One region of the Chryseobacterium sp. FR048 genome, then DNA from elsewhere that is predicted to be linked to it. Evidence: riboswitches for the same ligand, from Rfam matches in the RefSeq annotation. Region 1 holds a riboswitch; each other region holds the start of a gene.

Region 1 (8,255 bases):
CAAGATTATTACTCACGTAAGAAACTTCAGAGGTTGTTGTTGTAAACCCTCCCTCGTTGGTAATAAGGACTCCGGAATCAAATCTAACGGTTCCGTCAATAGTTTCTTCATAACTGCTGTCTGTGCTACAAGAAACATTGAAAAGTAACATGGAAGCAGCTGCAAGAGATAAAATTTTTCTAATATTCATATGTAATTAATTTATTTATTTTAAAAATTGATATTTAAAGTAACACTATAATTTCTTTGAGGTAATGGGTAAGAAAGCATAGTGTAATAAGTTTTATTCAGAATGTTATTTACTTTAAAACCTAATGTATAGTTTTTAAGAACCGTTGCATTCAACCCTGCATTAAGTACCCAATATGGATTTAAAGCACTGGTTTTGGTTTCGTTGGAATCTGTATACGTCTTGCCATTGAACATTCCCTGTACATATAATTTCACGAAATCATACTGATATTCTACATTTCCGGTAAATTTATGAAAAGGGACATACATCAGCTGTTTTTGAATATCAAGATCTGTTGATTTCGTATAGGAATATCCCAGATTAGATTTCAGGGTGTGCTTTCCGATCTGTTTTTCAAATTCCAGCTGGGCTTCCAATCCGTATGCTTCTACTCTATTGGTATTGAAGGCACCGTAATATCCGGCAGGAGTTCGGAGCCATCGGATCATATCCTGAATTTTCATATAATAAGGAGCTACAGAAAGTTTGAAAATTCCCATTTTAAAAAGATTTCTCAACTCAAATTGATAAGAAGTTTCGGGTTTTAAATCCTTATTCCCTCCCAAAGCCCAATATAAATCATTAAATGAAGGAGCTCTGAAATTCCTTGAAGCATTCAGCTCCAGCCCATACCATTGTACAGCGTTCCATTTTCCTGAAAAAGAAAATAAAGTCGGCGAACTGATCTCTTCTACAAAATCTTTCTTGATCCCGGCTTCAAAACGTAAATCCTTTGTTGGGAAATAACGGACTAACCCTGCAATAGATCCTGCATTTCTTCTAATATCCCCGATTCCTGAAGTTCCATCTCCTTTTCCTTTATTGATTTGGAATTCACCAATAATATTGATATTCCATTTTGGATTAAGAAAATAATTGAAATCGTTTTTCAGAATATAGTTCTTACCCGCTCCGCCACTTGTTTCAGGGCCATCAATCGTTCCAAAATATTGAAAATTCTCCTCCGTATAAGCAGCTTTGAATGAATTGCTGAACTGTACTTTATTCCAATCCCACGAAAGCAGACTTCGGGCATTCTGAGCCTCATATTTTGTTTTATTCTCTAAATCTCCAAAATAAACAGGAAAATGCTGTTTGCTGTTAAAAAGCTCAGAGATCCAGGAAATCTGATGATGTGGAGCTACTTTATAAGCTACAGCGACATTGATATTCGTATTATAATACTGTCCATTGTCATTGGTATAGATCTTTCCGTGATCCTCCTCAACCTTATAATCATTTTTACTGATCGAATGGTTTCCCGAAACTTTAAAACTGAACCGGTCATTGCTGTAAGAACCTCTGACAAAGTTGTTATAGGTATTGAAAGATGCAGCTTCTGAAAACAGAGAACCATGAAAGCCTTTATTAAAATCAAGGGTATTATTCAGGTGAATACTTCCCCCAATGGCACCGCTTCCATAGATCACACTTCCGCCGCCTGCTTTTATTCCTATCTGGTCATATCCAAATGCAGAAATATTATTAATATCGCCTTGTCCTAAAAAATTAGAGTTGATATTGATTCCGTTCCATACAAAGGCGGTCTGCTGTGCGGTAGTTCCCCTGAAAGAAGGTGAAGAGACGGCACCACGTCCGTTTTCTTTGATATAAACCTGTGACTGAAATCTAAGAAGTTCAGAAAGGTTGCTTGAATTTTTTTGAGTGTCTTCTGCAGAAATGATTTTCACAGGATGAAAGAGCTTCACTCTGTTCATCTGATTGTCGAAAACATAAATCGTGTCAATAGTCTTCTCCTGAGCCAAAAGAAAACAGCCGTAAGACGAAAAAAACAGTACTAAAGATCTTTTTATACCCATACTCTTTTACTTTTCCTCCGAAAGCAATATGTTTTTAGATTATAATTCCGGCAGGTCTCCTGACTTTCGCTTTCTGCACCTTCCCGTTTTTCACAGTGGTTTTTTACAGAAATTTTTGTTGCGATTTACAGTTGCGGGGACAGTCCGGGACTTTCACCCGGTTCCCTTTTCATTCCAAAATACTGGAAACCAAAATTTTTGCAAAGATAGCTTTTTATATGTATCTGCCAAAAACCAGGCTTATCCTGTCAGAAACTCTATATTTTCACAGAATAAACAAAAAAAGAACAGCTGTTCTCAATATTGAAAACAGCCGTTCATCCCACTACTTTTATAATTGATATGAATTACTTTTTAATGAATTTATAAGTCTGTTGTTTTTCTCCTTTTACAGAATACTGAAGAATATAATCTCCTTTGGATAAAGAGGATACATCAATCTGACCTTCTACGGTATTCCATGATTTCACCTTCTGCCCTACCATATTATAAATTTCTGCCTTTTCAATCTTCCCTGTTCCTTTAAAATATAATCGATCAGCCACAGGGTTTGGATAAATACCAACACTACTTTTATCTTTCGTCGTTTCTTTAGTTGACAGATAGCTGGTAAGATCCAGATAAAAAGCCACCAAATTATCGGAAGAATCAAGCCCCATTCCTGCAATTTTCTTTCCATCCTGGGAAATAGCCAATGGAAGCCCCATCGTTATTCCGTTGGTTGCAATTCCTAGGCTTACAGCATAATCATTGAGGTTAACACGTCCGGTTTCTGATGTCCAGATAAAGCCTTCTCCCGACATTGGCGGTGCTCCAAATGCTCTGTAATAGCCAATAACCTTAGTTCCATCTGCTGAAATCCCTGTAGCACCTCCTTTAAAGAAGAATGAAGCATTGGGATGGGTAATATAGATAAGCCCGGTGGTCGCATTCCAAACATAAGGATTAGGGTTTCCTCCTCCAATGATGGTACTTCCATCCGCAGAAACACCACCAGCTTCCCCTACATGATTTCCATTAGCATCTGTAATGAAGCTTTCTGATCCGTCCACCCATTTTGCTCCGCTTCGGGTTCCTGTAGTTTCGTCCTGCCATCCTACGATAACCGATCCGTTGGCACTGATTGCATTGGCTCTGGAACTTCTGCCAGCAACAATACTTCCAAGATCTACCACTCCATCGGTTTCGTTCCATTTCACCGCATGCGCATTGGATGCTGTAAGCCACCCTAGCCCTACAATTGTATTTCCATCCGGAGACATTCCCCACGTAGAACTTACACTTCCGTCCCAACCGGTAGGTACAAGCCCACCTCTGTTGATCCATGTAGAAGTAGCCACATCATACGTTGATATTTCATTAAAGCCTGTCGCTGTATTGGTAATTGAAGAAGCTACTTTAGTCCCATCATTAGAAATAATGCTTCTTCCTGCCGCCGGATACCCATTGGATAGGGAGCCTATCTGTACAAGCCCTCCCCCGTTGGTCCATAGATATACAGTACCACCAAAGGTATTCATACTCACTACCCCATTATCCGTAACGGACCCTATACTATAGTTATCCTGTCCCATAACTGTAAGCTGAGCTTCTGCTATGCTAATATTAAGGAAAAAACAAGCCATTAATACTTTCATTGGAATTTTGTAAAAATTTCTCATAATATTATTGTATTTAGTATGTTAAATCATCTAAAACAATATTAATATTATATTCACCCAATTAAAAGAACTTGGCTTTCATAATTCATGAATTTCAAAAGAATAAAATTTACAAAACACTGCAAATCAACATTATAAAACCAAACCACCAATAACCATCTCTAGTTGATTTGTAAGTGCAGACGGCTAATTTTATTTACTTTTTAATGAATTTATAGCTCTGTGGTTCTCCTCCTTTTACAGAATAGTTCAGAATATAATTTCCTTTTGCTAATGATGATACTTCTATCTTATCTTTTACAGAACCAATAGATTTCACTTTCTGTCCCACCATATTATAAATTTCTGCTTTCTCAATTTTTCCTGTTCCTTTAAAATATAGAATATCAGCCACAGGATTAGGATAGATCTCCATCGTACTTTTATCTTTCACCGTTTCTTTAGTTGACAGATAGCTGGTAAGATCCAGATAAAAAGCCACCAAATTATCGGAAGAATCAAGCCCCATTCCTGCAATTTTCTTTCCATCCTGGGAAATAGCCAATGGAAGCCCCATCGTTATTCCGTTGGTTGCAATTCCTAGGCTTACAGCATAATCATTGAGGTTAACACGTCCGGTTTCTGATGTCCAGATAAAGCCTTCTCCCGACATTGGCGGTGCTCCAAATGCTCTGTAATAGCCAATAACCTTAGTTCCATCTGCTGAAATCCCTGTAGCACCTCCTTTAAAGAAGAATGAAGCATTGGGATGGGTAATATAGATAAGCCCGGTGGTCGCATTCCAAACATAAGGATTAGGGTTTCCTCCTCCAATGATGGTACTTCCATCCGCAGAAACACCACCAGCTTCCCCTACATGATTTCCATTAGCATCTGTAATGAAGCTTTCTGATCCGTCCACCCATTTTGCTCCGCTTCGGGTTCCTGTAGGTTCGTCCTGCCATCCTACGATAACTGATCCGTTGGCACTGATAGCATTGGCTCTGGAACTTCTTCCGGCTACAATACTTCCCAGATCGACCACTCCTCCGGCTTCGTCCCATTTCACTGCATGCGCATTGGCTGCCGTAAGCCAACCTAGCCCTACAATTGTACTTCCATCCGGAGACATTCCCCAGCTAGAGCTTACACTTCCGTCCCAGCCGGTAGGCACAAGCCCCCCTCTGTTGATCCATGTAGAAGTAGCAACATCATAGGTTGATATTTCATTAAAGCCTGTCACCGTATTGGTAACGGAAGAAGCTATTTTGGTTCCATCATTAGAAACAACGGTTCTTCCTGCAGCAGGATATCCATTGGATATTGAGCCTATCTGTACAAGCCCTCCCCCATTGGTCCATTTATATACACTACCGGCACTGGTATGCATACTTACGACTCCATTATCAGAAACAGCTCCTACATTATAGTTACCCAGCCCCATGACAGTCAACTGAGATTTTGCTGATCCAAAGTTTAATAGAAAATAAAAAGCCAATACTTTTACTGGTACTTTGTAAAAATTTTTCATAAAATAATTCAATTTGGTTATTGTTATTAATCAAAAACAATATTAACATTACATTCATTCATTTGAAAGAAATTAGCTTTCATAATTCGTGAATTTTAAAAGAATAATTTTTACAAAACACTGAAAATCAATATTATAAAAAACCACCCGCCAATACCTGTCTCCAGTTGATTTATAAGTTTAGACGGCTAATTTTATTTACTTTTTAATGAATTTATAGCTCTTTTGTGTTCCTCCTTTTACAGAATAGTTCAGAATATAATTTCCTTTTGCTAATGATGATACTTCTATCTTATCTTTTGCAGAACCCATTGATTTCACTTTCTGTCCCACCATATTATAAATTTCTGCTTTCTCAATCTTTCCTGCTCCTTTAAGGTATAAAACATCAACTACAGGATTGGGATAAATTTCTATATCATTTTTATCCTTCGCAGTATCATTTACGGATAAATATTGGGTAAGATCAAGATAAAAAGCTACAAACTGAAAATTTGTATCTACTCCCATGCCGGCAATTTTTTTCCCATCCCGGGAGATCGCCAGCGGAAGTCCCATTGTAATTCCATTGGTTGCAATTCCTAATGATGCAGCATAATCATTCAGATTAACACGCCCGCCATCAGGTGTCCAGATAAATCCTTCTCCTGCCATTGGAGGTCCTCCTAATGGTCTGTAATAACCAATTACCGTTTTGCCATCCGCAGAAATACCGGTTGCTCCTCCCCTGAAAAAAGTGGATGCATTAGGATGGGTAATATAGGTAAGTCCGGTGGTAACATTCCAGATATAGGGAGTGGGAGTTCCACCACCACCACCTATGATGGTGCTTCCATCTGCTGAAACTCCTTGCGCTTCGTCTACATAATTTCCGGAATTATCCGTAATGAAACTTTCTGTTCCATCCACCCATTTAGCTCCTCTCCGTATTCCTGTAGCTTCATCCTGCCACCCTACAATGACACTTCCGTTTGCATTTACCCCATTAGCTCTGGAATCACGTCCCGGCACTATACTTCCCAGATCTACCACTCCGTCGGAGGGGGTCCATTTTACGGCATGCACCCGTGCTATATCAAGAAAGCTTAGTCCTACAATAGTATTCCCATCCGGAGACATTCCATAAGGAGTGCTTTCACCTCCACCAGGCGCGATAGGAGGAAGTGCCCCTCTATTTGTCCAGTTGGAAGCAGTATACGTTGATATTTCTGGCAATCCTGTAACTGAATTTGTAAATGCAGATGCTATCATACTTCCGTCATTGGTTACAAGAGTATTCCCGGAAATCATACTTCCGCTTGGCAAAGCTCCAATCTGAACAAGTCCTCCTGCTGCTGTCCATTTAAATATTGTACCTTCAGTACTGATCTGCATACTTACCACTCCATTATCAGAGACACCTCCCACATTATAATTAGGTCCTGTTGACATGATAGTAAGCTGGGCATCAGCTGCTCCAAATACCATCAGAAAAGAAACGGTCAACATTTGTATTGACATTTTGAAATTATTTTTCATATTTTTAAATATTTACAACAATATTATATTTAACGCATGAAGAAAGCCGCTTTCATAATTCATGAATTATGAAAACGGGTCATTCTTATTTTTTAATGAACTTATAAGTCTGTGGTCCTTTTCCTTTTACGGAATATTGCAGTATATAGTCTCCTTTTGACAGGGATGCTACATTAATCTGGTCATTTACAGAGTCAAATGATTTCACTTTTTGCCCTACCATATTATAGATCTCGGCTTTTTCAATTTTTATATTTCCTTTAAAGTAGAGAATATCAGATACCGGATTCGGATAAACAGCAATATCATTTTTATCATTCGCAGTATCATTTACAGATAAATATTGGGTAAGATCCAGATAAAAAGCTATCGGGATATTAGATGCATTCAATCCCACACCGGCAATTTTCATCCCGTCCTGAGAAATTGCCGTAGGTAATGACATTGTTATTCCATTCGTTGCAATTCCTAATGATGTGGCATAGTTGTTCAGATTAATACGCCCGTCTGCTTTTGTCCAGATAAAGCCTTCTCCCGCAAGAGCAGGACTTGAAAAGGGCCTGTAAAATCCGATTACTTTTTTACCATCAGCAGAAATACCGGTAGCTCCTCCTCTGAAATTCACGGAAGCATTAGGATGCGTTATAAAAGTAAGTCCAGTGGCAGCATCCCAAACATAAGGGCTTGGTAAATTGGCACCTATTATTATATTTCCATCTGCTGAAACCCCTCCTGCTTCGCCTACATTAATTCCATTATTATCTGTAATCAAGGTTTCTACTCCGTTTACCCATTTTGCACCTCGTGCTGGTTTACCTTGGAGATCCTGCCAGCCAACAATAACGTTGCCGTCGGCATTTACCGCATTGGCTCTGGAATTCTGTCCGCTTACCATACTTCCCAGATCTACCACCCCACTATCCTGGGTCCACTTCACGGCATGAGCCAGCCCTCCGGTAAGGAAACCTAACCCAACAATTGTATTTCCGTCCGGTGATATTCCCCAAGGGAAACTTTCTCCTCCTCCGGAACCAATGGCAGCTAGGGCTCCTCTGTTCGTCCAGGTAGATGTAGCAATATTATAGGTTGAGATTTCGCGAGTTCCTGTTGCTGTATTTGTAAATCCAGATGTTACTAAAGTGCCGTCACTAGAAATAGGAGTTCTGCCCACTACCTGTATTCCTGGTGCCAATGCACCTATCTGTACCAATCCTCCGGAAGCAGTCCATATGAATGTTTTACCTCCAACATTAATCTGCAAGCTCACCACTCCATTATCTGAAACTCCCCCAACACTATAAACATCTCCTTCTGCTATTACAGTAAGCTGAGCCTCTGCGATATTAAATGTCAGAAAAAAAGAAGCTACCAGAACTTTCATTGTCATTTTGTAAGATTTTCTCATAATTGCTATGTATTTAGTATTTCAAATCGTTAACAACAATATTAGCACTATATTGACCTGGTAAAAAGAAGTTGACTATCACAATTCGTGAATTCCAAAAGAATAAAAA
Region 2 (8,255 bases), 150 kb from region 1:
TCTCCGTTTTTAAGTCTTGTAAGAAGAGGGTAGAGGGTCCCTTCCACTACATCCAGTTTTCCTTTTTTCAGTTCGTCAATAAGATCAGAAACATACATTTCTCGATTATTGATGAGACTTAGAATACAGAATTCCAGAATTCCTTTTCGCATTTGCGCTTTGGTATTTTCAGTATTCATCTTTGATAAGTTTTGTTAATTAGTTATATTTTTAGAAAAATGCCCCTAGCTAGTTGAGCCTATTCTAATTTTACATTACAAAGATATGTAAATAAAATGGTATTATGCAATACAAAGTAGTGAAATTTTTAAAATAAAAAATACAATTAATTGAAAATCAATAATATAAATTTTATTGATGATTTGATAGAAATAAATTAAGACCTGATTTTTTTGAATTTTGCTTTCATTTTTATTAAAAAGGAGGAAAATATTCGTGATAATTTGTGAAACTATTGGTGGCATTTGTGTTTATAAAGTCGTTTTATAGTTTTTCACAGATGCCGGATCTGTATGAAATTAGCCCCGATAGCAGCGGTTACCCCACAGCAGGGCAGGAATAGGCTCAGGCGCGAGGAGTATGAGCGGATAGCGGGAAACAGCTCCTGATCATCATTTCTATTACAATCATCTATTGAAAACTGGAGAATCATAAATTCTGAAATATGGATTTTGAGATCGCTGTTATGATTCGTATTTTTGTTATGAATTAAAAAAACACCTCAATCCATTTACTAGCTATGAAAATTTTAAACGCATATAAGAATCTTTCGGCCCTTGTTTTCCTGGGACCTTTATGTTTTGGGCAATACCAGTTTGAAGTTAAGAATGCATCAAAAAACTATAATGTAGTCATTCAATCGGAAGACTGTTCTGATAACAGTTGTATGGGAAAAGGCACCGTAGACCTGTTTGATAATAATAATACCAAGGTACAGACCTTTGTTTCGGATGATCTGGTTATAAATTTGCAGTCAGGCCAAAAGCTAACCCGTGGAAAAAGAATTGAGCTGACTAAAGATCAACGCCCCGTCATCATTGATGATTTTAATTTTGACGGTACCGAAGATATTGCCATAAGAAACGGAAATATGGGAAATTATCACAGTGCTTCTTATGATGTATATGTATTCAACAGTACCAGAATGAGTTTTGTAAAAAGCAAGGAGCTTACAGAGCTGGCATCGGATGGGTTTGATTTTTTTGAGGTAGATTCCAAGCGAAAACGTCTGATTATGTCCGGGAAATCCGGCTGTTGTGACCTCTTTACTACGGAATATGAAGTCATCCCGAATAAAGGGCTGGAAAAAGTTCTTGAAAAAGAAGTAGATATGACCCAGGAAGACCGCGTGAAAGTGATCACCAAAGAAAAGATAAAGAATAAATGGGTAACCAAAACGAAGGTTTACACCTCAGAACAATATAATAAAGAAAAGTAAAATGAAGATACAGAAAGAGATCGATTTTATTCTGGCAGTAGATGCCCTGAAGAATGTACAAAGAAGAAATTATAATGCAGATGATTCCAGAAGGGAAAACACAGCCGAGCATTCATGGCAGATTATTATTCTGGCTCAGATCCTTTTTCCTTATGCGAAAAACCGTGCAGATATTGATCTGTTGAGAGTGATCAGAATGCTTTCTATCCACGATCTTGTAGAAATTGAAGCCGGAGATACCTTCCTTTTTGACGAAAAAGCCATGATAGGAAAGTTTGAAAGAGAAAAAGCTTCAGCACAAAAGATCTTCGGAATCCTGGATGAGCCACTGCGTACAGAATTCTTTAATCTTTGGCTTGAGTTTGAAGATGAAAAAACACCGGATGCTATTTTTGCCTGTGCCATCGACCGGATAATGCCATTTATCTTAAATTCCCATACTTCTGGAAAAAGCTGGACAGAAGCTGGTGTGACGGAGAAGCAAATCAGAAATATGCTTGAAAATGCCATTACCAGAGCATCAGATGAAATGGGAGAAGCTTTCGAACTATTGCTGAACAGAAGCCTGGAAACGGAAAAAGTTTTAAAATAAATGCTTGTAAGCAATTGGAAATATAAGAATCGGGCGGCCTTTGGCCGCCCGATTCTTTATGTAAACATTTGTTTAGAAGGATGTTTAATCAGAAAAATACTTTTCCGGATCGGTGGAGTATTTTTTTTGGTATAATAAAGAGAAAACCTGTAACTATTGATTGACTTCTGTGTCTAATTAAGATAAAAATGGATTTTGATCTTAATTCAATAAAGAAATATTATCTGTTTAAAAGAAATGATAAAGAAGTGTTTCAGGATATTCCGGATGAAACCGCTGAAGATCTGAATCTGGATCTTTTATTTTTTAAATTGGACCGGACAAAATCTAAAATAGGAAAGCAATATTTTTATTCAAAATTCAGGCTTATTACAGAAAGTAGGGACTCTTTTTCAGATCATTATACAGTGTATTTTGAGAGGAATAATACGTCACTGGCAGAGAAGGAATTGGAAAAGCTTAACAAGATCCGAGATTATGAGATTATTGAACTGATAGAAAATGATGTTTTCATTAATCGGAAGTATCTGAACTATGCGAAACTGTCCCTTATCTTGCTTTTCGTGATCCTTATCTGTGGTGTTTTTGTGAAACAGTTTCTGATGTTGACGATTCCATTGTTTTTTGTGAATGCCTATTATCATTATGCGAATAAAAACTATGTGGAATATTATAATACGATAATTTCCAGGTTGTATACTTCCATTTCTGTAGCTAGTAATATCAGCAGAACTCCGGAATTGGCAGAAGAATATAAAGCGATTAACCTGAAAAAACTAGTACGGACAATCAGGTCCAGCAATATTGCTGAACAACTGGCGAAAAACGAATTTTTGGTTGTTTTTTGGTTTTTATTGGAAATTTTAAGAATCACATTCAACCTGGAGATTTTTGGCTTCAGCAGAAAGGTAACCATTTTGAATGCTTCTAAAAATAACCTTCTGAAGGTCTATGAGTATATTGGAAAAATTGATACAGCGATCAATCTCTGTAAAATTCGAAATGAATATCCGGTATGTAGTCCTGTTTTTAAAGATCAGAAAGCAATACAGGTGGAAAAAATTTATCATCCGCTTATTGATGATTGTGTAAGGAATGATCTTAGCATTTCTAATGTTGGAATTGTGCTCACAGGCTCAAATATGTCCGGAAAGACTTCATTTATGCGGTCTTTAGCAGTAAATGCTATCGCTGCACAGGCTTTTGGTTTTTGCTTTGCCAATAGGTATGAAGCTCCTTTTATGCGGATTCTGACTTCTATTTCGATACAGGATGATATTAATGAAAACAAAAGCTATTATCTGGAGGAAGTATTGCGGATAAAGGGTTTCTTTGAAGAAACAGGATATAATCTGATCTTAATTGATGAAATTTTTAAAGGTACAGGAACCAAAGAAAGGATTGCTATAAGCAAAGCTGTTCTGAAAGCCATAAACTCTGATCGAAATCTGGTTTGCATCACAACACATGATCTGGAGATTGCCTATTTCCTGAAAGAAAATAATTACGATTTGTATTATTTTTCAGAAGAGATCCATAAAGATAAGCTTCAATTCACTTATACATTGAATAAAGGAGTCAATCAAAAACCCAATGCCATAAGAATTCTGGAAATGTATGAATATCCTCAGCAAATAATAGAAGAGGCCTATAAACTTCTGGAATAGTTATGGCATGGAAATCAAATTTATAAAATCTGGATTGGTTTTTTGAATTCGTCAATAGCCACAAAAGTGAAATCTCCTACGATCGCTTTTTCTCTTTCATAAGAATACATCTGCTCCGTATAGATCTCAACGCTTACTTTCATACTGGTTTTTCCTACATAGGATACTTTTCCGATCAGTTCTACAATCGTTCCGGCTGGAATAGGCTTTTTAAAATCGATCTTATCACTGCTTACCGTTACTACTCTTTTTCTTGCAAATCGGGTCGCTGCAATGAAGGCTACTTCATCCATCAGCTGCATGGCCGTACCTCCGAAAAGGGTATCATAATGATTGGTTGTGTTGGGGAAAACCGCTTTAAAAATTCTGGTTTCGGCAGCTTCAATTCTTTCTTCTGTAGTCATATTTCATTATTAATTAAAGCGAAATGAAATCGTATCAAAACAACAGAATAATGACAGGAACCTTAGAAATTCCTGAAACAATCCATCAGATCAATAAAACTTCAGATCGCGAAAGTTTTTTGTTTAAGAAAAAGGCAGGTCTCCTGACTTGTAACATCTTTTATCTCCTTCCCATGCCTCGCACAGTGGATCTCTTGATAAAGATTTCAGTTACTTACAGTTGCGCGACAGTCCGTGATTTTCACACGGTTCCCTTTTAATCTGCGGTTAGGCAGAACCAGTTTCTGTGATGAATAAGCGTTAAAACTTTTCGGGGGCAAAAATAATGAATTTATTCCGGATTATGGTAAATAATCTGGCTGATCACTCTTCCTTTCTTGATGGTCCACAGGGTAGTATATCTGTTTTCCCCGCTACCATTGATCATATAAAGGAAAATATTATCATTGTCAAGAGCGGTTACTCCTACGTTCTCAAAATCCATCGTAGGCTGAAACATATTTTTGATGGCTTCTCTTACAAAAACAGAACCTCTTCCCGGTTGCTGTACCCTGATCGATTTGATTTCGGTCATTCCTTCAGGAAGATCATTTCCGATTCCCCAGGGTTTTACCTTATCAATGGTAAGCAGTTTGCCTTCCGCATCTTTTTCTTTCTTGCGGTAGCCGGCATTGGAAGGGTAGACATCGATCACCACCTTGCTTCTCTGAGCAGTAGGAACTTTCGGATCAGAATTGTCTGTGAAAATAAGTGATCTTCCGTTTTTAGACTTGGACGGAGTGTAGGCTGGAAGTTGGTCTATATAAGCGATACGTTCTTTATTCACCATTCCCTCCTTATCAAGAGTTTCATAGCGTACAAACGGTTTATCTTCGTCCTGCTTTTCAGGATATTTGATCCAGATCCATTCCGTTTCTCCCGGAGCGGGCTTTACATAAACAAAAACATCCCCTTTACGCATACGGATCTTATCTACAATTTTTCTGTAGTTATCTTTATGTACACGTACGTTGGCATAGCCTTCTTCAGCTTTTACGACTCCGAAGGGCACTTTATTCTGTCCTTTTACAAAAGCTAAAGAGAAAATACTGAATGCTGACAGGTACAATGCTTTGTTTATGAAAGTCATCTTGAAATTTTTTTAATCCCCAAATATATAAATTAAATGCTTTTCTGAAGATAATTATGCTGTTGCAGTTCCTTTAAATATTGTATTTGTTTCAGATGTTCATTTTTAAGCAGCAGTATTTTGTCTGAAATCTTCAGAATATTCCGGGAATGACGATCAGAAATGATAAAAGATAAAAACAAAAAAAGAGTGTTTGAAACACCCTTTTTATTGATTACGTTAAGATTCAGTAGTCTGTTTGGAATGACCATAGATGGCTTCCGGATCATTTTTAAGGAAATAGGAATATACTCCATAGAATAAAAGGAGGATTAGGAATAATACCCCACAGAGATAAAATGCTGTTCCAAAGCCATAACTGATAGTTACTTTATCTCCGAATCCCATTCCGATTTTATTGCTTCCATGACCTTCCATTTTTGCCTGGAACGTCAGATAAAATATTAAAAGGGAAGCAAGTCCTATCAGCGAAACAACAATGTGGTAGAGGTATTTTTTTCTGACACTTTTTATCAATTGAACGATAATTCCGACAATGGCAGCCAGAAAGGCAATAATGATAAACGGATTAGGTGAAATATTTTCACTGCTGTTTTTATCTTTGGAATCACTGTCCATTGGTGAATATTCACGATCTGTATTCTGTGAGGGATCATCAGGAATTCCCTTGAGTGCATCCCCAAAAGGAGAGCTTTTTTTAAGATTTTCTTTCATGCGTTCACTCATTGCTTTTTGAGAAACTCCGGTGACAAGATCGGTCCCTTTGATAGACATTAAGGTCGTATCACCACATTTTATCAGAAAGAACGGAAAGAAAAAACACAGGATAATGACCGTATAACTTGGTATTGGAATAAGGTCTGATAATACTTTTAATGGTTTCATAGAATATTGTTTTGATTAAAAGTAGAAAAATATCAGATGATAAACAAAAAAGAGAGCACTTCTCAGTACTCTCTCTTTACTATTTGCATATGATTAATTTCAAATTCTCCAATTAGTTCATTGTCAAATTAATTAAATTCTCTCAAGCTCATCCGCATCAATCGTGGTTTTGAATGTTCCGTAATTCACAATCACCTTGTTTCTGGAAATTTTTTCGATCGTTCCTACACTGGTGCTTCCTGTAATGCGGACACGCTGGCCTACTTTCATCCAGATGGCGCGGTCGGTTTTACGTTGTTCTTCCAGTTTTTCATTGGTTTCGGCGATTTTTTCAATCACTTCTTCCTTTTTAAGCTGTTGAGTGATTTTTCTCTTAACCACCTGAAGACGCTTGGTTTCGTCTTTGTCACTTCCTAGTTTTCTGAACTTTTCCTGTTCCAGAAGTTTTACGAAATCCTTTACAACATCTTTTCTGGATTTTCCTTTCGTATAACTATCGATGAAAGCCTCAATCTTATTTCCGAACTGAAGCTTACGGTGTTCCTCTTCATACAGTTTCTGGAAATTAAACAGTTTCTGCTGAAGCTGATCATTAAGTTTCTGAAGGTTATCACGTTTGTCTTCCACAGACTCTTTCCTTTCAGCAAGATCAGATTTCAGTTTTTCAACTTCAAACTTTTCCTGTTGCAGTTTTACAATCGTCTTATCCAGATTCACAATATCATGTTCTACCTTTTTCTTGGCAGAATGAATGATAAACCTCGGGATTTTATTCTTCTCAGCCACTTCAAAAGTAAATGAACTTCCTGCCTGGCCTACTTCCAGCTTATACATAGGCTCCAGCGTTTCTTCATTGAAAAGCATCGCTGCATTCTGAGCATTGGGAAGCTGTTCTATGACCAGTTTAATATTGGTATAGTGCGTGGTGATAATGGCAAAACTCTTTTTATCATAGAAAAATTCCATAAAACTTTCAGCCAAAGCACCTCCCAGTTCCGGATCAGAACCCGTACCAAATTCATCGATAAGTAAAAGCGTATCCGAATCAGCTTCACGGATGATTCCCGACATCTTTTTCAGTCTTGATGAATACGTTGACAGATGGTTCTCAATCGATTGGTTATCTCCAATATCTGTCATGATCTTCTCAAAGAAAAACATTTCAGATTTAGGATGCACAGGCACCAGAATACCACTCTGAATCATCAGCTGCAATAACCCGACTGTTTTCAGAGTAATCGATTTTCCTCCTGCATTCGGCCCGGAAATACAGATGATTCTGTTATGATCCGTTAAGGCCAGAGTCTGTGAGTGAATCGTTTTGTTTTCAGCTTTATTCCTCAGCCATAGCAACGGATGGTAAGCATCCTTTAGTTTCAATGTTCTGTGACGGTTGATCTTCGGAAGAATTCCGTTCACCAGGTCTGCAAACTTAGCTTTAGCCCTTACCAGATCAAGGTCAAAAATATACACCTGATACCTCCAGAGCTGAGGTTGAAACTCTGCCAGTTCAGCAGTAAGCTGTCTCAGAACTTTATCGATTTCTTTTTTTTCCTCCTCTTCATTTTCACGAAGCTTGAAGTAATGTTTTACAACACTGTCCGGCTGAATGTAGGTGATAGATCCGGTTTTGGAAATTCCCAGGGTTCGTCCCGGAACTCTTTTCTTAAAACCAGATTTTACAGCTAAAACTCGCTGATCATCAATAATGGTTTCCCGTATATCATCCAAAAAGTCACTCTGTCCATACGTGGTAAGAGCACGGTTGAAGTTTTCCTGAATCGCTTTTTTAGCATGCTGGATCTCAGTTCTTATGCCTTTCAAAGCAGGAGATGCTTCACTTTTTACCTCACCAAAACGGTTAAAAACCTTATCTACCTTCTCGATGATCTCTTTTCTGAATTCCAGTACAGAAACCTCTTCCATTAAAGTAGGGAAGGTTTCCGGCATGGTGGGAAAGAACTTTTGAAGTCTTCCGATCTGTTCCGTGATGGTTTTTATTTTGATGAAAGCACTGTTTTCAAGACGGTAATTCTCAATCAGCATCAGTTTCAGTTCACTTTCAATATCTTCATATTCATCAAACGGAATCGCATTTGAACTTTCAAAACTCGACAGGTATTCTGACGTTTTTTTCAGT
Region 3 (8,255 bases), on a different contig from region 1:
ATCAAAATGAGATGCTTTAAGAAGATCCGTAAGAGCAGGTACAAGCTGCGTTTTAGAAAAGCTGCCGGCATGCCTTGAGTCGATTCCTCCAAGACGGATGGGGTTGTTTCCTTTTAATTCGGTATTGTAATAGGCCCATAGATCCTTACTGACATTGCTGTCTGACCAGCAGGTATAAATATTTTCTTTTGCAAGAGAAAGAACCTGAGAAGGATCTTTAATGTCTGACATACCAAACATAATGGAATACAAATCAGCTTCAAACAACAGGACATCAAATCCTTTTTTTTCATGAAGATATTTAACCAGCCTTGTTTTCATATGAATAGACCCGCCGTCTCCGTGACTGGGCTCTCCCAACAGTACAATTTTAGCTTCATCAATTGATTTTCCAATAGGTTCAAGGTCATTAAAATTAGTGTCACCTGGCGATATAGACCGTATTTTACTACTTGTACTGTACAGATCATCCAAGTATAATTTTGAAAAGTCAGTTTTTGATTGGGCAATCGTTAAATGGGAAAACGAAAGTAAAAGTACTGTCAGTACGGGGTTTTTCATAGTATTAGTGTTAAAATTTCGGCCAAAATACATTAAATATCAACATGTCGCAACATATCAGAGACTTGAAATGAAGGACTGTAGGGCGAAAGCACTTTTTCTTATTGATTTTCAATGATCATATTGCCCCATTTATTGATGTCATCCAATAGTGGGATAAATGACCGTCCCAGGTCAGAGAGGCTATAGATCGTTTTCAGTGGCGGTTTGGTTCCAATGGTGGTTTTTAGAATCAAATGATCACTTTCTAATTGTTTGAGCTGTATACTCAGAGTGGTTTCCGTAATAAAGTGAAGTTCTTTCCGAAGTTCGCCAAACCGTTGTTCACCATGTCTTAAATGGCACAATATGACGGCTTTCCATCTTCCTCCAATGAGATCCATGACAAAACTTACAGAACATGGATAGGACTTTTCGTTGATGCTGATATAGCTTTTGCTGCATTCTTTTTTCATACTATCTGAATAGGTAGTTATTTCCGGGCTATAGAAAATAATATAGTTTTGAATCAAAATAAAATCAAATTTAAAATAAAAATCAATGTATCACTTAGCACAGATCAATATTGCAAGGATGAAGGGTGTAGACATACAGGATCCGATCATGAAAGAATTTGTTGATAATCTGGATCATGTCAATCAATTGGCTGAAAACAGCAAGGGTTTCATCTGGCGTCTGAAAGATGAAGATAATAATGCAGTCGGATTGAATCCGTTGAATGATGTACAGATGATCATTAATATTTCCGTTTGGGAAGATGTTGAGTCTCTGCAGCACTACACATACAAAACATTTCATTCCTATTTTTTGAAAAATAGAAAAGAGTGGTTTCAGAAATATGGAAAGAGTCACTATGCACTCTGGTGGATCAGGAAAGGAGACTATCCGGACATTGAAGAAGCTCTGCAGCGGCTTTATTATCTTCAGGAAAATGGAGCTTCGTCTTATGCTTTTACATTTCAGAAGATTGATCAAAATGCAGATGGTATCGGTGATGTTTTACCAAAAAATGAAAATTTAATAAAGAAATAAGAGGAAAAGCTGTAGCAGAAGGGTATTGGGATATGTGGTATATTTGATCCAAAATTACAGATCACGATAAAATAGGATGCTTGAAATACATAAAAAAGAAGATATTCTGATTCCTTTTACAATCATTGGAGAAGAGCATTGGGAAGTAAATACCAGAAGGATTCTTGAAGCTGTTGCAGATAACTGGAATGACGAACTGAAAGAACCTGTCCGGGAAGAAAAAATCAATGCTTTGGAACAAAGATTGGGAACAGCTTTGCCTCATGGGCTCAGATTGTTTTACAGAACATTTGGTATCGCTGATATTGGCGAACAGCTACAGGAATTTGATGAAATTAGCTTTATTAAAGAAATTTGGGCTGAACATCCGCAATATGGGCCTGATTTTACAGAGAAAGACAGAGAATACCTCCCTTTTCTGATCTCATTCAGCGACTATCTGGGTAATGGAAATATGTTTTGCTTTCATAGCGAAACAAAAGAAATTTACTATTATGACCACGAAGGAAGTCCTTATTTGAGTAAAATGTTTGAAAATGTGGATCAATACCTTAAATGTTGTCTGATCTCAGCGCAGTCTGATCTGTTTGGAACTGATACCGGAGAGGAAGAAGTAGCGGAATGGACAGAAGAAATCTTAACAGACTTATTGGGAGAAGATATTATAAGAAAATGGAAATATTAAATGTAAATTGTAGATAGTCTCACAAACAGATAATGATTCCCTTTTAAGAGTTTTTCAATAAAATTTAGATAGATTTCCTGAAATCCTGGCAGAAGAAGGAAATCTTTTTTTGAAACAGGAATACCTATTTATGTTAGCTTTCTTTCGCTTTATTATTCGGTATTCCTGTTTTATTGTGCAGATAGATCTCTGATCTTGATTAAGGTAAACTTATTTTTTTACCCTGTTCAGGGAAAATATAATGTATCTGCAGAGGATTATTTTTCAGTAATTCTTTTTTGATGATCTCAGGATTATCTTTTGTCGGTTTTCTGTGGGTAACTACGATATTCAGACCTTCCAGGTTTTTCTGTCCTGTTTTTTCTTTAAGTTTCTTCAGCTCTTCCACGAGAAGATTAGGGGTAAGATGGCCGAATAACAAATGCTCAGGCTGGCTGTTGGGGAAGGAAACTTCAATCAATATGGTATTTAACTGCTTCTTTTTTACAAGGGGAGCAATTCTTTCCCAAAGCTGATCAAGCCGGTCAGATTTTTCAATCCGGTCAGCGCCCGTATCTCCTAAATAAAGCAGATAATGATCATCTCTTCGGACAAGGGCTGCACTACTTTTATAAGGATTCACATGGCTCAGCTCATAGCCGGTGATGAAAAACGGAGTTTGTGGTGCCGGAATTTCTGTTCCTGCCTGAAGTTCATTATAATGGTATTTCCCCAGCATAGGCTTTTGGCCCTGATCCGCAAAATTGATCCATGTATCCGTAATAAAGTAGTGGTTTTGCAGAATCTGAAGTACAGGAGCAATCCCGAAAATATTCTTTTTAGAGTCAGCAGGAGAGTTGATGATAAGCCCTGATAAATGATCCAGGTGGCCGTGGGAAATAAAGTAACCTTTGATCTGATCCTGCAGAACAGTTTCCTCAGGTCCGTTAAGACTTTTCAATTGAACTGCTTTTCGTATTCCTGCATTTACCGTACCCGCATCAAGGCAGATAAAAGCATTGTCTTTTGGAGCTCCTACTAAATAAGCAGATAAATTATCTTCTTTTTCTCCACCGTAAATCCCTAATGGAATAAGGTCAAAATTTTGTGCCTGACAGGTAATTTGCAACAAGAAGGCAAATAGGGAAAGTGCTGTTCTTTTCATTTTTAAAACTAAAAAACCTATCCTTTTTCAGATAGGGTAGCACAAATTTACGCTATTTTTTTTGCGATAGTATATTATGTTTTTGTCATTATACCCATTAATGAATCTTTATTGAGAATTCCGATTCTTATATTTTATTGATAATCCGGAATTTTTTTCCCCAGAATGATGTTTCTTTTTATAGTCAGAAGTTGAGCTTCAATGAAGGGTTTTACAATTCCGGAACCCCCTCTGCCGGGTTGTTTCTTTCTCATGGCAGATGTCAGCGACGGGTCATCTTCGAAAAGATATTCATCCAGATAATATTCATTTTTACCGGACTCTTTTATGGTAATATGAATATGTTCCGGTTCACTGCCATCAGGATAAACTGCGGGTCTGAACGTATAAAAAGTATATTTTCCGTCTTTTCCGGTTTTGATCCAGCCCCGGATCAGCCCATGTCGTTTTGCCCAGCCGGTTTCATTGCCTTTGGTTTCGTAAATGCCTTGTCTGTTGGTGTGGTAAATATAGATAATAACATTTTCTGCCGGGGTTTTCCCGTCTTTTTTAAAAACGGTACCTGTGATTTTTAATTTAGGCTCGTTCTGTCGGAATTTTGGAAGCGTATCGATGGGATTCAGGATCTTGTTTTTATATTCAAAAAGAGCTTCACAGCCTTCGCAGGGACCTCCGATAGGCTTTTTAGTCTGTCCCTGGCAGGAGGTTAAAACGAATACCATCAGAAAGATCCATAAAGAATTGTTTTTGTTTTTAAAGTCCATAGCTTTTAGCGTTTTAAGGTGAATGTGCCGGTAAAATTATGGACAGAAAACAGCATAGGAAAATGAAATGTTTTATCCTGAGGAGTTGATAGCCTGACCCGATGCCCCTGTGGTAAAACGTCTTTTGAATTCAGCAGCGTAGGTTCTGCTCAGTCTCACTGTGCTTCCTTCTGCCATCTGCAAATCATAGTCACCATTCAGGCGGGATTTGAAGGAGCGGACTTGGGAAAGGTTGACCAAAGCAGATTTATGTACCCGAATAAAAACAGTATGGCCGAGCTGTTCATGTATGGATTTCAGCGTTTCCGAATGCAGGTATTTCCTATGCTCAAGATGAATGGCAACATAAGGCGTAGCAGAAGTGATCTGAATGATGTTTTCAATATTGATAATCACGTTATCCCTGCCGTTATTGATAACCAGCGTATCGGAAGTGCATGTTTTTTCTGTTGGGGTAACCTCCTGTTTTCGGTTTGAAAGATATTGATAACCTAAGACAAACCCTGTATAGACCAGAACCATTGTATAAAAATCATGGGTCATGATATAGGAAAAGAATTTAAACAGATCATATCTTCCCTGATAGAAAAGAAGACTCACAATTGAAGCAATACAGGGAAGTATAGTAAGGTGTATGATGATTGGGAATACAATGAATATTGCCGTTTTGGTAAAATGCTGAAGACCTGTATTTCTTATCTTTTGGTACAAAACCATCAGGATCGGAATATAGAGAAACCATATGCTCTTAAATAATAATGATTCGCTGAAGCTGAAAGTATATCCGCTTCTTTTTGATTCCCAGAAATCCTGAAAAATATGTAAACCTACAATCATAATAATAATCCCGGAAAGCATGATAAACAAGGCTTTCATATTCAATGGAAAGCGGAAAGGCATGTTCTTATTTGAAATTGAGTATATCATTTTCGTAGAGTTTTGGAGGTTTTCATCCTCTATCAAATATACTGAAAAAATGAGTGTTCATTGCTATGGTACTGAAAATGAGTAGATCTCTGTAACTATAGCTTCATTGCTTTTAGAGAGGTATAGGTAAATAAGAATTTAATGCCGTTTATATTCTCTTTTTTGTATTTTTAAAACTCATAAAACAGATGAATGATCTGAAGCTTCAGGACGATATAATCTGGAAAAACAATAACCAAACCTTTAAATAATGGAGAAAAAATTAAACGAGCTTACTGACCAGGAATTACTGGATAAAAATAAAAAGATCCAATCCGGCAAAATAATGAATGCCGTGCTCTTAGGATGTTTAATTGGAGTTGCGATTTACAGTACCATAAAAAATGGAGTAGGAATTTTTACGCTGCTTCCACTTGTATTCGTTGCTTTTACCATCAATGCATGGAAAAAAGATAATCAGGCTTTGAAAGATGAACTGAAATCCAGAAACTTAATATAAAAGCATATAGAAATAATTGAGTCCAATGATTCTGTCAATGGACTCAATTATAGCTTGTTATTTATGAACAGGTGGAGATCACTTGTCCTGTCATCTTCACGACAGCCTACGATCAGTTTTGGATGAATGCTTTTGAAACCAATGGAATTGAATATCTTTTAAAACCTTTTTCTCAGGACCGCTTCAAAAAGGTCTGGGATAAATTCATGTTGCTGAGAGATCAGGCATTAGGAAAAACCGATGTTTTGAGCCAGCTTCAACAGATGCTGAGTCAGTCTAATCCGGAAAAAAAATATAAAAGCCGCTTTACAGTGAGTACCCATCAGGGAATCTACTTTGTCAACACTGAAGATATTCTTTTTTTTGAGGCGGAAGAAGGAATTGTCTTTGCTATTGATACGGCAGGTAAAAAGCATCCGCTGAATGAGTCTACTTTAAAGTAGATTGAAAATCAACTTGACCCAATCTCTTTTTTTAGAATCAACCGGGGACAGCTTGTCCAGAAAAAGCACGTTGAGAAAATAGAACGCTATAATAAAAATACACTGGCCCTTCAGATAAAAGGCTTTCAAGGCCACCTGATCACAAGTCAGAGCAATACTGCCTCTTTCCGGAAATGGATCGAAGAATGATGTGGTAAAAAAATGAATGAGATTATTTATATGGTCAGGCCATGATTGTTTTTCACTTCAGCCATTACAAATGTGCTATGTGTACTCCCGATAGAATCTACCGAGCCCAGTTTGTTAAATACAAAATCCTGATAATGTTTCATATCCCGAACCTGAACTTTCAGAAGGAAATCAAAATCTCCGGAGATATTGTAGCATTCGGCAACTTCTTCAATTTCCAGAATTTCATTCACAAAATCATAGCCCACAGATCGGTCGTGAATCTTTAATTTGATCTGACAGAAAACTGTAAATCCACGGTTGAGTTTTTCAGCATCCAATACAGCTGCATACCTTTTTACGTAGCCTTCCTGCTCAAGTCTTTTTACCCTTTCAAAAACAGGGGAAGGAGAGAGGTTGACTTCTTTGGCAAGCTCTTTAACGGTCAGTTTAGCATTTTTTTGAAGCAGTCTCAGTAACTGTACATCTTTATTATCAAGTTCTTCCACAGAATATTATTCTTTAAGAGTATAAAAACGATCAAATTTACAGAATTATATTCTGTTTCAAATTTATTTTTAAGTTTAATTTGCTTAATTTTATCATGTTTGTTATTTGTTTATTCTGTATAATTAATTTTACACAAAATTAAAATCTTTTGAAAGTATCGATTGATATAGACAAAAGATACAGTTCTTTATACTTCATCAAACAGGAAAGGTTTTACTTAAGGTAGATTAATAGGGAATCGTGTGAGAATCACGAGCTGTCGCGCAACTGTAAGTAACACACAAAGGTTTCTATCCACGCATATCCACTGCCAGAAGCGGGAAGGATGATAGAAGCCGTTACAAGTCAGGAGACCTGCCTTTACTGAATTGACAATGCTTTCGCGGTCTGAAGCCTGGGTCATACAGATGATATAATGGATATGCATTTTCTTTTAAGAGAATTTGTATTGCCGGGTATGTCGCTGTGAGCCTGTGAATTTCTGTAAAAGCATTACGAAGCATTTCAAAGAGCTTTACCATTAAGTTTAACTAAAAAATTGTAAAAAATGCAAACTCACATTCTGGGCTATCCGCGTATTGGTAGCAAAAGAGAACTTAAAAAAGCCTGCGAGCAGTATTGGTCAGGTAAAATTGTTTTGGAAGAGCTTCTTACCGTGGGAAGGAATATCTGTAACCAAAACTGGAACATTCAGAAAGAAGCCGGTATAGACCTTATTCCGTGTAACGATTTTTCCTATTATGATCAGGTTTTGGATATGAGCTTAATTGTAGGTGCTATCCCGAAACGTTACCATGAAATAGCACTTAAAAAAAACAGCACCGAACTGGATCTTTATTTTGCTATGGCCAGAGGTTACCAGAAAGATGGGCTGGATATTACGGCCATGGAAATGACCAAATGGTTCGATACCAATTATCATTATATCGTTCCTGAGTTTTATAAAAATCAACAGTTTAAACTAAGCTCAGATAAAATTTTTAATGAATTTGCAGGAGCAAAACAGGCCGGAATCAATGCAAAGCCGGTCATCATCGGGCCTGTTTCTTATCTTCTTTTAGGGAAAGAAAAAGAGGACGGTTTTGATAAACTGGAACTGGCTGGAAATCTTCTTCCTGTTTATATTGAAATTTTAACAAGGCTTCAGGAGCAGGGCGCCGAATGGATTCAGTTTGATGAACCGTTTCTAGCATTGGATATATCGGAGAAAACAAAAGAAACCTATCAGTCTATCTATTCCGAAATCAGAAAAAAATTCCCGAAGCTAAAACTGATTGTTGCCACTTATTTTGATGGCTTAAAGGATAATCTATCCCTTGCAGTCTCAATTCCGGTGAATGTACTGCATATAGATCTTGTCAGAAATCCTGAGCAGCTGGAAGAAGTTTTGAATGTAATTCCTGAACATTTAAGCCTGTCACTGGGCCTTGTTGATGGACGGAATATCTGGAAAAACGATTATGAAAAATCACTGAATTTCATTACAAAAGCAATCGAAAAAGTAGGCCATGAAAGAATATTT
Region 4 (8,255 bases), on a different contig from region 1:
CTGGCTTAAAGTACGTGATGCTGTAATCTTTTACTGTTGTATTTTTGAAATATTCACTGCCGGCAATTTCGTACCACTCGTCATTATCAGGTTTTCCGTTTTTGTTTCTGTCATAGGCCACCATAATAATTCCCGGCTCACAGGAACCTGAACGCTGATCACTGGCGCTGTTTCCAAAGAATGCATTTCCCAGAACTTTAAAGTCTCTTCCTTTCAGATTCGGAATGGTGTGATCAAAGCCAAAAACAACATATCCGCCATATCCGCCCAGGCTGATCATCGTAGAATTGCCTCCCACCAGCGATTCGTTGGCTTTCTGAAGCATATTTGCGGCTGTATTTCCAGGTAAATATTCCGGAATTTCATTCATGAACTGTCCTACGGCAGGACGGAACTCCAACACTTTGGCAATATATTTAGTGTAAGGTGTTTTTTCTTTGGTAACGATAATTTTAGAGTGATAAACCTGTTCGTTTCCTTTATTGCTGATTTTTAAAGTCAACGGATAGGCATCTGCTTTAGGACTGATAAATTCAAGTTCTGAATTTTGAGAGATAATGGAGTCGTTAATGCTCCATGTTACTGCCCCCTGAGCATTGGTAGGAATCGTCAGGACTCTGAAACGTTCAACGGAATAAGAATCATCCAGACCATTAAATGTAAATTCATCTTCATCATTATGTTTACAGGCTATCACACCGGTAAGAAGACATGATAAAAATCCGATTTTTAAATAAGTAAAGGTATTTCTGTTCATTTCTTAAAGTGTTTGGTTATTTGTATAGAAAGGCAAAGTGAGCAGGGATATTTCCGCCTTCTGTCTTCCATTTAAAATGTCCGTTTTTGTCAAAACAATACACAAATCCCATCGCTACATAATTCCTGGCATCTGTAATGTAGATGTCTTCTGTAATAGGGTTCACAGCGATTCCGTATGGGGTTTTAATGGCCGCTTCGTATTGGGGATCAAAAATTCGGTTGGCAATGATTTCTTCTGTTTTTACATCTATGATCCCGAATGTCTTTTTATAGCTGTGGGTATTGTAATTGAATTCGTTTCCATAGAAATAGAGTTTATCATTCACAATGGTCATTTCACTCACTCCGATATGGAAATCTTTTTTCACGGCTCCGGTTACAGGATCCAGAAGGTACAGGCTGGAAGGAGTGTCATAATAATCTCCTCTTGAACTTACATACAGATCTCCATAATTATCTTTCTTAATATGGTGAAGATTGATGGCCACATCCAGCTTTCTGATCTCTGTAAAACTGTTCAGATCTATTACAGAAACGGTATTGTCGTAATTGGGGGCACGATACCCTCCGGAATTGGCAACGAATAATCTGTTTCCTACAATTTCCATTTCCTCGGGCTGATAACCTACGGTAACCTCACGTTGAATGGAAAGAGAAACCGTATCAATTTCCACTACTTTTCCTTTAGGTGCTTTCGGGTTAATATCTACCGGTCCGGCATAACTGCTTGCATACCCTTTTCCCTCTTTGAAGGTTAAATATCTGCAGTTCTGCAACGGAATAGAAGTAATACGTTTCGCGGTCTTTGCATCAAGAACCTCAATTTTATTGGAAACATTTACAACAATATACAGTTTGCTGCCATAGATTTTAATATCATTTCCTACATCACCCAGCTCTTTCACTACATTCGGGTTGATCTCGGCATAGATATTCCGGTAATAGGTTCCTTTGGTATAATCAAAAAAATCCAGGGTACATTTATTACTTCCCATATTCCCTTCATTCAGCATATAAAAGCCTTTTATTGCTGTATTTTCTGAGGGAAGCCCTTCTACCACTTCCTGACGGACAATAATATCATCCGTACGGCACGAAGCAAGAAAAGCTAATACAAAAAATAAAAGATAAAAGTTTAGTTTTCTCATAAGGTGAAGTTTAGAATAAGTTTAAAGTTTCTTCCCGGCATCGGATAGTTGATCACCACATCATAATACTGGTTGAAAATATTATTCATTTCAAGGCTTACTTTAAATTGATGACTAGCCCAGTTAAATTTTTTCTGAACAGCCAGATCATGGGTATACCAGGGTTGTACATAATTGTACTGAATATTGTCCTGGTTCACATCATACCGCTTTCCTACGTACATCGCGCTGTAATTGAAACTCCAGTCCTTATAATCTGCCATCAGGCTAAATGATCCGCTATGCCATGGTGTGTAAGGAATCTGATTCTTATAGAAGGTATCTTCCGGATCACTCACATCTCTTGCGCTTTGGTAGGTATAAGAAATCAATGGCCTTAGTCTTACCTGTCCCAGCTGTACATCAGTCCGGATATTCACATCCGCGCCTATGATCTCAACCAATCCAAGATTCATCATCAGCCATCGGAACATGCTTCCGTTAGGTGCTGCTATGATTTTATCCTGTACTTTGTTGTAATAACCATCTACTTTTATATAAAAGTTTTTAAAGAAACGGTTGTCATAATTTTTCTGATAGGTAAATCCTACATCATACTGATTGGTAAATTCCGGCTTCAGATAGGTATTTCCGATATTGGTGTAATACAGATCATTAAAGGTAGGCAGACGGAAAATTCTTTTATAAAAGGCTCTGAGGGTAAGTTCCGGAATAGTTTCAGGCTGATAGCTCATAAAAACTGCCGGGGTCCATTCTCTGCTGTCTCCAGGTCTTTTGTTTTTTCTTACTTCTTCAAAAGTGAATGTTCCCAAAAGACTTCCCAGAATTTTGAACCTGTTCCACTGATAGGTTGTTGCCAATGCCACTAGTGTTGTATAACGGGTAGGATAAGAGAAATTATCCAGATTAGCATTAAGATTATTATACTGAAAGTCTCCACTTAAGCTGACATCCCAATTGGGCGTGATAGAATAGATGTTGGAGGAAGAAAGATATACTTCTCTTTGAATGTAGGTATTATCCGTGTGCATCACTGACTGCGAACGAACCGTATCCATAAAGCGGGTATAATCGTAGGCAAATTTTGCTTTCAACTGTGTCTCAAATCTGGGGAACAGCTTCTTTTTCAAATTGGCCTGTACGAAATAATTTTCGTCTGAAAGTCTTGCTCCCCGGCCTCCAAAACGACCATTAACAATAGGAGCAGGCATTCCCCGGTCTGAAATATAGCCATACCCTCTTATCGTCCAGCTTCCGTCATTTAAAGTCCCGTTTACAGATGTTTCGAAACGTTTTGCCCTGATGTCTGAGTCCTGTCTTTTTGCTATGGTATCATAAGCCTGCTGGCCATCCGGATATTTTTTGGCATAGCGAAATCTATAAATCCCGTCACTTTGCAGAAATTCTGCACTGGCACTTGCCGAGATCCTGTCTGAGATTTTCTGCTCCAGCCGGAATGACGGATTGAAAAGGTCAATAGAAGCACTTTTTGCTCTTATCACAAGATTGGTCTTCTTTGTTCCTTTAAATACGGGAATTCTGGGCTGCAGATAAATAGATCCCGAGGAACCGAAATCCTTTGCAGGCTGAAAAATCTCGCTTTTCTGCCCGTTATATAAAGATATTTCTTCCAGATCATCCAGAGAATATCTTCCAAGATCTACCAGGCCGTTCTGAGCATTTCCTAATTGAATACCATCATAGAAAACCCCTACATGCTGGCTTCCCAGACTTCGGATATTAATGGTTTTTAAACCTCCTATCCCGCCATAATCTTTGATCTGAACTCCGGAAAAGTATCGTATGGCATCTGCAACGGAATAACTGTTCAGTCTTTCAAGCTGATCGCCCTGGATAACTTGCGCCGGAATAATTTCTTTAAAATTCTTTTTGTAAAGGCTGATCACCTTAATGGTTTCTTCCTTCAGGCTGTCTTTTTTCCTGGTTTGAGAAAACAGGAGTTGAGATGTTAACACCAACACAGTGAAAACAATTTTATAAAGTCGAGATGTAATCAGTTTTGCCACCATTAGCTCATTCATGGATAATGATGACGCTAATGGATATAAGAAAGCAACGACAAAGCACAGCTGTCACTGCACAGAATCATTGTTGTCCTAAGCTTTATTCCACGAAAGCGTCAAACGTTTAATTTTCTGGCAGGTCTTCTGACTTACTCCATTTTTGAAATCCTTCCCATTAAAAAAACAGTGGATATTTTCTTCAAAAACTTTGGTGCGGAGCTTACAGCAGCGGGTCTGTTCCGGATTTTCACCGGATTCCCTTTTAAGAGCTTTTTACGGCTCACCAAATTTCGGCAAAGATAGACAATTATTAATATATATTCATCAATAACGAAATGATTCACAATATTATAAATATAATGATTGTAAAAACCGCTTTTCAGTAAAGAAATGATTAAAATGGGACATCAAGATCCCGGTCCTGATATTTAGACTAAAAAAGAGGTTATCTCAATAATGAAACAACCTCTTTTATTGGCCACTAATGCACGAATTATTTTATTCGTTTGATCTAAAACAAAACACAAACTACACCTTAAAGGATTCTTTTGTCATCATAAAAATGTATCATTTTATTCGTGAATTAGTGGCAAAAAACATCTTCATTGGCTATATTCCAATATTTACAAAAATGCTGAACCTTGATCTGGCCTCAATGTCTCCTCCTGCCAGATGGGTATAAACAGGAAGCATGAGCTCACTTCCCAAACTGAACTTTTTATACGAAGCTTCAAATCCCACCTTTCCGTACAACGCACTTCCGGCAGTATTCGGCAGCCCTTCACCAAATTGTTTGTTTTGAGCATAGACTTCTCCCTGAAGCCCGGTTTTAGCAGAAAAAATAGTTTTTTCATTTCCTGCGATCTGATAAAAACCTGTGGCCGCATAGTTCCATTGGTTTCCGAAACGATAATGTTTTTTGTTTTCGGATTTAATGGTGTAATCGGTATTGATCAATACTGCCACTTTATTTTTCTGAAACTTATAGTTCAAAGCCGCCTGATAATCCCAACTTCCGGTTCCCAGCTGAAAACTTGGGTTGACACCGGATATTCCTTTTTCATCAAATTTACCAAGAGGAACTTTCACTCCCAAGCCTCCGCTAAGCTGGTGGGAATTATCTTTGGAGTTCATCAATCTGTAAATTCCCATCAGGTTCAGATCTCCGATTCCATTAATGCCGATGTCACCCTGCATAGTCTTTTTTTCATGAAAATGGAAAGGAAGGCTTGCATACACACTCAATTTTTCCGTCACCGGAATTTTTCCCCAAAGCTGTAAGGTATTGAAATACTGATCCTGGGTAAGATCTTTCACAAATAAATTCTCCTTTGCTTTATAATGCTGTGCAAAGTATTTGATCCCTATAAACTGTGGATTCAGTAAAGACTCAAAACCGGAGGAACCGTTTCCCGCAGCGCAGCCACAGGCATCACAATCATCATAAAAATCGATCCTGCTGAAGTTGTTCTGAGCAACATAAGCACTGTCTCTAACTGTCTTTGCCTGGCTTAAACTAAATAAAACCAGACTTATTAACCATATAATCTTCTTCATGTTTTTTAAAATTATTCTGCAAATTTTGGATTGGATATAAAACTTTTATCAGACAATGTTTTCAGGAAAGCAATAATCAACTGTTTATCCTGGCTGTTCATGGCAATTCCCGTATGTCCGTTTTGTTTCAGCTGTGGGTCCAGATTGGGATTATCTTCCACCTGGTCCGAATAGAAATTGAGTACCGCTTCCAGGGTATAAAACCTTCCGTCATGCATATAAGGTGCGGTATATTCGATATTTCTTAAACTTGGCACCCGGAATTTCATCCAATCTACCTGGTTCAGGGTTACGCGATACCTTCCTGCATCTTTAAATTCGGTATTATAATACATTCCCGTATTTCTGAAACTCTCATCAGTAAAGAGTTCGCCACTATGACAGGATGCACATTTCTGGTTAAACAATACCATTCCCTGAGATTCTGCCGAAGTAAGCTGCTCCTTCCCCTGTCTGAATCTGTCATATTTCGAATCTGCCGAGATCAGTGAAGCCATAAACTGAGATAATGCTTTTAAAATTCTCTCTCCTGTCATGTTTTCATCCCCATACGCAGCCATAAAAAGCTTTTTATACTTCTGATCATTCTTAATCTTTGAAATCGCCTCGGGAATAGAGCTGTCCATTTCATTCACATCTGTAATGGGGCTTATCGGCTGTTCATTCAGATTATGGATCACTCCATCCCACATATATTTTTTCAAAAAGGCCATATTCTGGATAGGCGGGGCATTCCTAATTCCGATCCTGTCATCTACCCCATGGCTTACGGTGTGACCATGATGGGTAAAGGCATTTTCCTGAATGTGGCAAAAACCGCATGAAATCGTATTATTTCTCGAAAGCCTGCCTTCATAGAATAATTTCCTTCCCAGCTCTACCCCGTTTTTGGTCACGGGATTTAAGGTCTGATCAAAAGACATATCAGGAAAGTAAGAGGGAAACTGTAATTGGTAAGCTTCATCTTTCTCTAAAGGCTGTATCACCTCATCGGAACAGGAAACACAGCTTAATAAAAATGCCAGTAGAACGAATATCGTTTTCAGTGAAAAATTAATCATTGTGAACGTGATCTACTTTAAACATTTTTGTAAGATTATTGGTCACATTCACCAGATGTTCACTGGACCCCATCATCATATCATTAGTGGCAGTAAGCGTAAGAGCTTTCTCTCCGCTCAGAAACTGGTTCAGATCTGCCAGAATATGAATAGAAGGACGGATCTGCCCGGTAACTCTAGCTGTGGTTGGCAGATTCAACGTAATTTCACGGTATAGATCCGGTGTATTGTTGGCTGTTGTATTGCCCATATTTCCGGTATGATTCATAAATTCTTTAGAAGGGCTATCAGCACCATATTTACCTTCCAGCTTTACAAAGACATAGCCAGCCGCCCATGACCACGACATTCCTTTCTGCTTGGCTTTAGTCCAGAATTCCGCCTGACCGTCCTGTCCCAGCAGATAAGCTTTCTGGCTGATTCCTAATCCGAATTTTATTTTTTTATAATTATTTTTCGGAATGCCATCGAGATTCAGATATACCACACCGGCTACTGCATCCGCCTGATCTACGATAAAAGCTCCTTTATCAGGGTTATTTTCATTGTATTTAAATTCATTTCCGTTTTCATCGATCAGAGCGATATTACTGATTACATATTTTAATGCAGAGAAATTATGTTTCTGTCCCTGTGAAGAAGTCTGTACAGTCTGGTTCAAAACGATATTTCCTAAATTGTTGAATCCATTTTCAAATTTGATCTGCAGGTTTCCGGGAGTGGTATCCTGGGCATTTTCATCATCCCTGCTGCTATCACAGGATGAAAAAGTGAATAAAGTAAAGGCAATAAAGAATAGTGATAAAAATTTATAAATTTTCATTGTTGATTTTTTAAGTTGGATAAATACAATAGATAGTTTTTGAATGCCTGAAGCATCCAAATTCAACCACAAAAGGCACAAAAGATGTTTAACACTTAAATTTTTAAGTGACAATACTGCACATATTAAGTGCATTCAGGTAAGATTAATCCTTTCCTGCTTTTATGGCTGAATCGTTAAATAGTGATATGTATTGCTTAAAAAACCGGCGGTTTGAAAATAGGATTCAGAAACAGAAAAGAATAGGCTGTTTCGTAGACAAAATTAAAATTGAAAAATGGAATTTTTTCAGTGGCAGAGATTTCTGCAATTTCAGGAAGAATATAAATATCAAGAATCTTCTGTCCTGAATTTTTTACTTTTTGCAAAGGCGAAGATTCTGAATCATTGGTCTTGGCCAATTCTTTACTCAGGTAACATTTTCCGTTACAGTGAATCTCCGGTCTGCTTTTATTAATACAGAGTGTATTGACGATATAGTCATAATTTACAGCATACTCCGCCAATGGGATCAGGGGCCTGAACACCATATAAAAGGTAAAGAGTATGCTGTAAAAAAACTTCATCAGATTATTTTTTGCTTAATGCATCATCATATCTTTTGCTGACTTCTTTCCAGTTCAGCACATTCCAGATTGCAGACAGGTAATCTGCTCTTTTGTTCTGATACTTCAGATAATAAGCATGTTCCCAAACATCGATTCCCAAAATAGGAGTTCCTTTTTCTTCTACAATGTCCATCAGAGGATTGTCCTGATTAGGGGTAGAAGAAACAAATAATTTTCCGTTTTTATCCACAGAAAGCCATGCCCATCCTGAACCGAAACGGTCCGCACCAGCTTTGCTCATTTTTTCTTTGAAAGCTTCCATAGTTCCGAAAGTT

Evidence for each region. Region 1 has a riboswitch for cobalamin ahead of AC106K_RS10615 (TonB-dependent receptor plug domain-containing protein). Riboswitches for the same ligand answer to the same signal wherever they lie in the genome.
Region 2: another riboswitch for cobalamin. It lies ahead of AC106K_RS09915 (acyl-CoA thioesterase); the one in region 1 lies ahead of AC106K_RS10615 (TonB-dependent receptor plug domain-containing protein).
Region 3: another riboswitch for cobalamin. It lies ahead of metE (5-methyltetrahydropteroyltriglutamate--homocysteine S-methyltransferase); the one in region 1 lies ahead of AC106K_RS10615 (TonB-dependent receptor plug domain-containing protein).
Region 4: another riboswitch for cobalamin. It lies ahead of AC106K_RS15480 (TonB-dependent receptor plug domain-containing protein); the one in region 1 lies ahead of AC106K_RS10615 (TonB-dependent receptor plug domain-containing protein).

The regions. Positions count from the first base shown of each region.
Region 1 is NZ_JBXDSE010000003.1:279,205-287,459, forward strand. Features, by position in the region: gene AC106K_RS10610 (DUF5074 domain-containing protein) at 1-190, opposite strand, end outside; gene AC106K_RS10615 (TonB-dependent receptor plug domain-containing protein) at 211-2,052, opposite strand; cobalamin riboswitch at 2,085-2,261, opposite strand; gene AC106K_RS10620 (T9SS type A sorting domain-containing protein) at 2,400-3,713, opposite strand; gene AC106K_RS10625 (T9SS type A sorting domain-containing protein) at 3,910-5,223, opposite strand; gene AC106K_RS10630 (T9SS type A sorting domain-containing protein) at 5,422-6,741, opposite strand; gene AC106K_RS10635 (T9SS type A sorting domain-containing protein) at 6,827-8,146, opposite strand.
Region 2 is NZ_JBXDSE010000003.1:129,865-138,119, reverse strand. Features, by position in the region: gene AC106K_RS09935 (PadR family transcriptional regulator) at 1-179, opposite strand, end outside; gene AC106K_RS09930 (XAC2610-related protein) at 740-1,438, shown strand; gene AC106K_RS09925 (HD domain-containing protein) at 1,440-2,030, shown strand; gene AC106K_RS09920 (MutS-related protein) at 2,219-3,697, shown strand; gene AC106K_RS09915 (acyl-CoA thioesterase) at 3,718-4,101, opposite strand; cobalamin riboswitch at 4,218-4,398, opposite strand; gene AC106K_RS09910 (hypothetical protein) at 4,433-5,230, opposite strand; gene AC106K_RS09905 (hypothetical protein) at 5,450-6,115, opposite strand; gene AC106K_RS09900 (endonuclease MutS2) at 6,248-8,255, opposite strand, start outside.
Region 3 is NZ_JBXDSE010000009.1:14,348-22,602, reverse strand. Features, by position in the region: gene AC106K_RS22335 (erythromycin esterase family protein) at 1-561, opposite strand, end outside; gene AC106K_RS22330 (winged helix-turn-helix transcriptional regulator) at 663-1,016, opposite strand; gene AC106K_RS22325 (DUF3291 domain-containing protein) at 1,102-1,593, shown strand; gene AC106K_RS22320 (SMI1/KNR4 family protein) at 1,670-2,278, shown strand; gene AC106K_RS22315 (MBL fold metallo-hydrolase) at 2,478-3,422, opposite strand; gene AC106K_RS22310 (dioxygenase family protein) at 3,557-4,186, opposite strand; gene AC106K_RS22305 (LytTR family DNA-binding domain-containing protein) at 4,259-5,113, opposite strand; gene AC106K_RS22300 (hypothetical protein) at 5,364-5,612, shown strand; gene AC106K_RS22295 (LytR/AlgR family response regulator transcription factor) at 5,684-6,055, shown strand; gene AC106K_RS22290 (LytTR family transcriptional regulator DNA-binding domain-containing protein) at 6,056-6,244, shown strand; gene AC106K_RS22285 (Lrp/AsnC family transcriptional regulator) at 6,271-6,732, opposite strand; cobalamin riboswitch at 6,925-7,109, shown strand; gene metE (5-methyltetrahydropteroyltriglutamate--homocysteine S-methyltransferase) at 7,281-8,255, shown strand, end outside.
Region 4 is NZ_JBXDSE010000005.1:146,017-154,271, forward strand. Features, by position in the region: gene AC106K_RS15470 (cell surface protein) at 1-757, opposite strand, end outside; gene AC106K_RS15475 (YncE family protein) at 774-1,907, opposite strand; gene AC106K_RS15480 (TonB-dependent receptor plug domain-containing protein) at 1,904-3,889, opposite strand; cobalamin riboswitch at 4,049-4,234, opposite strand; gene AC106K_RS15485 (transporter) at 4,541-5,488, opposite strand; gene AC106K_RS15490 (cytochrome-c peroxidase) at 5,500-6,549, opposite strand; gene AC106K_RS15495 (MbnP family protein) at 6,542-7,372, opposite strand; gene AC106K_RS15500 (hypothetical protein) at 7,570-7,938, opposite strand; gene AC106K_RS15505 (superoxide dismutase) at 7,943-8,255, opposite strand, start outside.